Stratiformator vulcanicus: one gene and its partner. The protein of the gene in region 1 interacts with the protein of each later gene in a pairwise test. Links are inferred from orthologs where the notes say so. Each region holds a gene or a part of one and is shown on either strand. Other genes may lie near its edges. The genes, in order: Pan189_RS08160 and Pan189_RS15835.

The links.
Region 2: the proteins of Pan189_RS08160 (region 1) and Pan189_RS15835 interact in binary tests that used the Escherichia coli proteins (3 or more experiments, as listed by UniProt). The link is inferred for Stratiformator vulcanicus from one-to-one orthologs.

Annotation. Positions count from the first base shown.
Region 1 is NZ_CP036268.1:2,096,164-2,099,462, forward strand. Bases 60-3,036 are described here. They hold Pan189_RS08160 (acyl-CoA thioesterase), read right to left. Parts: upstream 1,759-3,036; coding sequence 1,360-1,758; downstream 60-1,359. Other genes in these bases: Pan189_RS08150 (HEAT repeat domain-containing protein), read left to right, coding at 60-764; Pan189_RS08155 (hypothetical protein), read left to right, coding at 772-1,311; Pan189_RS08165 (amidophosphoribosyltransferase), read right to left, coding at 1,794-3,036. In the rest of the region: more of Pan189_RS08150, read left to right, coding at 1-59; more of Pan189_RS08165, read right to left, coding at 3,037-3,299.
Region 2 is NZ_CP036268.1:3,982,940-3,986,052, forward strand. What follows is about bases 146-2,936. They hold Pan189_RS15835 (acyl carrier protein), read left to right. Parts: upstream 146-1,312; coding sequence 1,313-1,561; downstream 1,562-2,936. Other genes in these bases: fabD (ACP S-malonyltransferase), read left to right, coding at 146-991; fabF (beta-ketoacyl-ACP synthase II), read left to right, coding at 1,554-2,798. Also shown: more of fabD, read left to right, coding at 83-145; Pan189_RS15845 (beta-ketoacyl-[acyl-carrier-protein] synthase family protein), read left to right, coding at 3,078-3,113. UniProt on the Escherichia coli protein: Carrier of the growing fatty acid chain in fatty acid biosynthesis.

The DNA of each region.
Region 1 (3,299 bases):
AGCTCGAACAGGTCGACTGGTTGATCGAAGACCGATCGTTGCTCGCATCGCTGCCGGATGAATTGCAGGGCAAAATTATCCGCTACGCCGAGTCGACCGGCTTGCCGGACCGCGAACGTGGGCTGCTGACGAATTGGCTCGTCCGCAATGGAAGCGCCTCTGCGCGGCGGAGTACGTCGAATCAGCTCAGCCGGATGACCCCCGATGAGGCGCGCGAAATATTGGTCGGCAGCCTCGAGTCGCCCGATCGAGACGTTGCGGCTTGGGCGGTCAGTGAATTACGAACCCGACGGGTGTCGGACGCCTTCAAGCTTCTCATCGATCGACTCGACGACCCGTCCGAAGCGGTCCGGGATGCGGCCCGCGAGGAACTCGGCGGCTTCACCCTCGATTACTTCCTGACCGTCTTCGAGAAGATGAATGAGGACGCGTGCAAACGGGCCGGTGAATTACTTCGCAAGATCGATCCGGACCTTGTCGAGAATTTAAATCGTATTATCTGCGGCCCGATCCGGCGTGATCGCATCCGCTCGGCCTTCGCAGCCGCAAAGCTCGGCTTGCTGGAAGAGGTCCGCGACTCAATTGCGACGCTCCTGGACGATGAAGAAAGTGTCGTCCGTCGTACCGCGGTCGAGTTGCTCGGAATGCTCGGCGACGCGCTAGCCATCGAAGACATTACGGACATGCTCGACGACCCGAGCGACCGCGTTCGCGGAACGGCGGAGCAAGTGCTGAAAATGCTCGGCGCGCAGCAGCCCGCCTGAAATTGGAATGAATCAAATGCTATTCGCCGACATCCTCTTCGACTTCTCGGCCGAGATCGGGCTGCTCGCCGATGTGAATCGTCTCGCGGAAGCCGGGCGCTATATGGAACGCCCGATGTCTCCCGGCGTGCAACGGATGCTGATCTTTTCGATTCTCGGCATCGCGGCGTTCTGGGGGGGCTTGTTTCTGTGGGACAAATTCCGCAAGCGGATTCGACCGACTGGTTCTCCGATCGCGGAACTCGCCGGCGAACTTGCAACCGCGCACAAACTGAGCCACGAGGATCAGCTATTAATCGCACGAGTAGCGGAGCGACTTAAGATTGACGATGCCGCCGTCGTATTTATCGACCCGGACGTCTTATCGGAGTACGCCGAGCAACGCCCGGCCGATGCAACGGCGGCGAAGAACTTAATGAATCGCCTGTTCGGCGAAGCCATTCTTGGCGACGAAGTTTTAAACTCGAATCGATCGGCCGAGGAACAGAGTTTTGGCGATCGGGATCAAGACGGAACATTAGAGACCGAACCGACGTTGGCGACTTAAGCGAAGTTAACGGGCTGTTCGAGATCGCCGGGCAAGAAAATAATCTCGTCAGGACCCCTCAAATAAGTGCGGAAATAGCCGGCTCATCTGATGAACCTTGCCGTTGCGGTCGATGCAGGCGAGTGTCGTTTTCGCCGCATTCAACAATTGATCGCCCCGCTTGATTTCGTAACTATGAATCAGTTTGGCGGGAGAAACGTCGGCGATCCGGGTCGTCAGCGTGAGCAGGTCATCGTAATGAGCCGGTTTCTTATAATTAATCTCCGCTTTAACCAGTACCAATAGAAGGCCGGACTCTTCGATCGCGCGGTAGGTTCCGCCGGAGGCCCGCAGCATTTCCGTCCGGCCCTGCTCGAAATAGGTCAGGTAGTGCGACTGATGCACGAAACCCATCGCGTCGGTTTCGGCATAGCGAACACGAATCTCGATTGTATGTTCGTGCAACATTGTTAAGAGACTGTGCCTTGAGCCGTGGGGGGCAGTCAGGATCGCGCCGCCAGCTCCGGGCGGTCGAAGACCCGGCTGGTATCGACTCCGTTGCCGTCGGAAGAAACGCCGGTCAGTTGATAGAGCCGCTGACCGTGAGCCGTCGGGTACTCGGAGTCGACGCACGCCTGGCACAGTGCCCCCGCCTGCATCGACAGCGAGCGGCTGATCGCTTCGACCGGCAGATAGCGGAGGCTGTCCGCCTCGAGCACAACGGCCATTTCCTGTTCCATTTCGTCGGTCAAACGCATTTGCCCGTTCATGAACTTCGGGGCGAATAGCTCGTCGACCGTCGACATGTCGATTCCGTAGTAGCAGGGCGCGACGATCGGCGGGCAGGCCACGCGAACATGCACCTCTTTGGCCCCGCCCCGTTCGCGAAGTTGTTTGACCAACGTCTGCATTGTCGTCGATCGCACAATCGTGTCTTCCACCAGAATGACACGTTTGCCTTCGAGGACTTCGGGAACCGGAGTGTATTTCATCTTCGCTTTGTCAGCGCGGTTTCCGCCTTCAATGAAGGTCCGGCCGACGTATCGGTTGCGGAACAAGCCTTCGAGGCACGGCACGTTGAGCTGATAGGCCATTGCGTCGGCCGCGGCTTTCGCCGTATCGGGCACAGGAACAACGATTGTGTCTTCATCCGGCACCAAACGTTCCTGGGCGGCCAGTTCTTCGCCGAGCCGGCTGCGAACTAGGTAGACCGAACGATCGTCCAGAACGCTGGCGACGTTCGCGAAGTAGATCCACTCGAAGAAGCAGTGCGCGGTCCGAGAGGCCTCGGCGAACCGTTCAATCGACAGTCGACCGTTCTCGATGATGATCGCGTGGCCCGGCGCGAGGCTGCGGATGTTCTTCTCCGAGAAACCGAGGTTCGCCAGCGCGACGCTCTCACTCGCGGCGGCAAACAGCGGGCCTTCGATCGCATAGCACAGCGGGCGGATGCCCAGCGGGTCGCGGGCGGCGAACATTTCCCCGGCCGCGCTCAGATAGACGATGTTATAAGCGCCGTCGAGCTTCGCCCGCAGGCGACGCAGCAGTTCGGAGATCGGCGGACGATTGTCGCCCGATCGCTCCCGCGAAATCAGGTGCATCAAGATTTCGGTGTCGGTATCGCGGGAGAGATGGAAATCAGGCTGGGCGAGAATTTCGTCGCGCAATTCGCGGTAGTTGGCCAACTGTCCGTTGAAGCCGAACGAAAACCACTTTGCCCGCTCGATATGATGTCGCTCGAACGGTTGCGCGTAATTGCGATCGTCTTTGCCGCAAGTCGCGTAGCGGACATGGCCGATCGCGGCCGGTCCGCGATTCTGCTCCATGATCCGCTGGTAGAGCTGCTGCTGATTGAGGTGGAACACCTCGGTGACACCGCCGACCTCTTTGAAGGTCTTCAGCAACTGGGACCGACTCTCGTTGTAGGTCGTCATCCCGGCGGCGAGCTGGCCGCGGTTTTGCATGTCGAGCAACAGCCGCGGAATCAGACGCGAGATCTGATCGGGCCC
Region 2 (3,113 bases), 1.9 Mb from region 1 along the record:
GCGGCTTCATGTCGGGCGAGCATGCCGAAACGATTTGCGTCGTGGCGGTTGATCGGGCTCTGGCAATTTCAGGGAGGCCATTATGGCGAAGCGCGCATTCCTCTTTCCCGGCCAAGGCGCCCAACACTTGGGGATGGCCCGGCAACTGACCGAAGAGTTGCCGGCTGCCAAGGATCTATTCGATCACGCGGCCGATGTCCTCGGATTCGACCTGCTCGACGTTTGCGTGAACGGGCCGAAAGAAAAACTCGATCAGACCGACGTCAGCCAACCGGCGCTGTTCGTCGCCGCTTTGGCCTCGCTGGAAAAGCTTAAAGCGGAGTCGCCGGAGCTGATCGACGAATGCGAATTGACAGCCGGGTTGAGCCTGGGCGAGTACACGGCCCTGGTCTTTGCCGAATCTCTCACATTCGAAGAGGGGCTTAAGGTCGTCAAAGTTCGCGGCGAGGCGATGCAGGCCGCCGCGGAAGCCAGTCCTTCGGGGATGGTCAGCGCCCTGTTGCTCGACCGCGATCAGGCCAAAGCCATCCGCGATGAAGCGTCCAACACCGGGCTGATCGAACTGGCGAACTTCCTTTGCCCCGGCAATACGGTTCTTTCGGGCGAGAAAGCGGCGTGCGAGAAAGCGATCGAACTGATCGAAGCCGCCGGCGGTCGACCGATCGAATTAGCCGTCGCCGGAGCGTTTCACACGGAGCTGATGCGACCGGCCGTTGATCGGCTGGCTGAAGCCCTCTCGGAAGTTCAGTTTCAGCCGCCGAGGATCCCAGTGATTTCCAACGTGACGGCCGAGCCGACATCGGACGCCGCCGAAATTCAAAAGGTTCTCGCTCAACAGGTCGTTTCACCGGTACGCTGGGAAGACTCGATCCGTCACATGCTCGATCAGGGTATCGAAGAATTTGTGGAAGTCGGTCCGGGGCGAGTGCTCACGGGACTGCTGAAGCGGATCGATCGGAAAAAGAAGTGCACCGCGACCGAGTGCCCGTAAACCCGTCGTGAGTCCGACGGACAGTGGCAACGATCGCTCAGAGGGAATTGACTCCTCTAATTGCTTGCCAGATCGTGCCACCGCGGTTGAACCGGAGAATCTCGCTGTGGTACAAGAGCGATGCGTGCAGAGAACCTGAGCAAGCCGCGTAAAGACGGATGATTTCTCGGCACAATTGCCGTTTACAGCCGAGAATTTGCAAACTATACAGCGTCGCTCCCCTGCGGTCTTGATCCGGGAAGCCCCCTCTGGGGCGACAAGAAATCACAACTCAATCCAAAACTTACCGAAGTTCCGGACTGCCCCATGGAGGCCACAAGAGTGTCTGACGAAAATCTGGAAGAAGGCGTCATTGCGATCGTCAGCGATCAACTCAACGTCCCCGTTGAAGAGATCACGAAAGAGAGCAGTTTCATCGATGATCTCAAAGCCGACTCGCTCGATCTCGTTGAGCTGGTGATGGAGTTCGAAGACCGTTTCGAAGTCACCATCCCGGACGAAGACTACGAGAAGATCAAAACTGTCGGCGACGCGATCTCGTACATCAAGGAAAAGAGCGGGAATGCGTAGACGGGTGGTTGTCACCGGCGCTGGTGTTGTCACCGCGCTCGGGTGCAATTTGGGCGAATATTGGGACGCGATCCTCGCCGGGAAGAGCGGGGTCGGTCCCATTCGACGTTTCGATCCGAGCGAATTCAAAGTTCGCTTCGGCGGGGAAATTTCGTATTTCAACGCAACCGAACTCGTCGATCTGCCCAAGAAAGAGCTCCGCCGGCTCGATCGCTTCAGCCAATTTTCCGTGGTCGCAACTGATCAGGCTTTCAAGCAATCCGGACTCGATCTCGGGGCCGAAGACCTGACGCGTTTCGGCGTGCTAATTGGCAGTGGGATCGGCGGCCTCAACGAAATCGAGGAGCAACACTCGACGTTGTACGGTCGCGGACCGACCCGCGTGTCCCCCTTCATGATCCCGAAGCTGATGGTCAACGCCGCCAGCGGGAACGTCTCGGTGCAGTGGGGGCTGAAAGGACCGAATTCGGCCGTCGCGACCGCCTGCGCTTCGGCGACAAACGCGATCGGTGATGCCTATCGGCTGATTCAGTACGGTACGGCTGACGTCATGGTCACCGGCGGTTCCGAAGCGGGTTTGACGCCGATGGGGCTGTCCGGTTTCGGACGGATGAACGCACTTTCGACTCGCAACGACGATCCCGAGAAGGCAAGCCGACCATTCGATGCCGACCGTGACGGCTTTGTGCTGTCGGAAGGGGCGGGGATTGTCATTCTGGAAGAATACGAACGGGCGAAAGCCCGAGGCGCGAATATTCTGGGAGAATTGAACGGGTACGGCATGAGTGCCGATGCCACCCACATGACTGCCCCCGATCCCGAAGGCCGCGGTGCGGCAATGGCGATGGCGACCGCGATTCGTGACGCCGAACTGAATCCTGAAGATATTCAGTACATCAACGCCCACGGCACGAGCACCCCACTGGGAGACAAGGCGGAAAACGTCGCAATACGCACGGTTTTCGGCGATCACGCTTCCAAACTGGCGGTCTCGAGCATCAAGGGTCATCTCGGTCACACGCTCGGTGCCTCCGGTGGCGTCGAAATCGTGGCCTGCCTGCTCGCTCTGCGCGATCAGGTCGCACCGCCCACGGCTAATCTCGATAAGCCGGGAGAAGGCTGCGATCTCAATTACGTGCCGAACGAGCCGCAGCAAATGCCGATCAAGTCGATTCTGAAGAACAGCTTCGGATTCGGCGGCCATAATGCCTGCTTGGTGCTTTCCGGGGTCCGATAAGCCGCAAGCAACGATACGGCTCAGCTTTTTTGTGATTTGCGTCGAGCGTCACGGTCGCATCGATTGTTTAATTCCGCTTTCCGATTTGCGGGAATTGGCCTACTCTTTGGCTGATTGGGGGCCAGGTGGTGCGATTTGGCAACACGTCGCCGCCTGTGTGCTACATTCGAGTGACACGATAGGCGCAGGCCGCCGATTGTGCCGCCTTTTACCAAAATGACGCCCCGCTCGGCCCGAACGCCCTTCGTCGCCGTCCCATTCGCGTACGGCTTAAGTGACATGCCTAACACCAGTAGTGAATCGTCGATTGTCGTC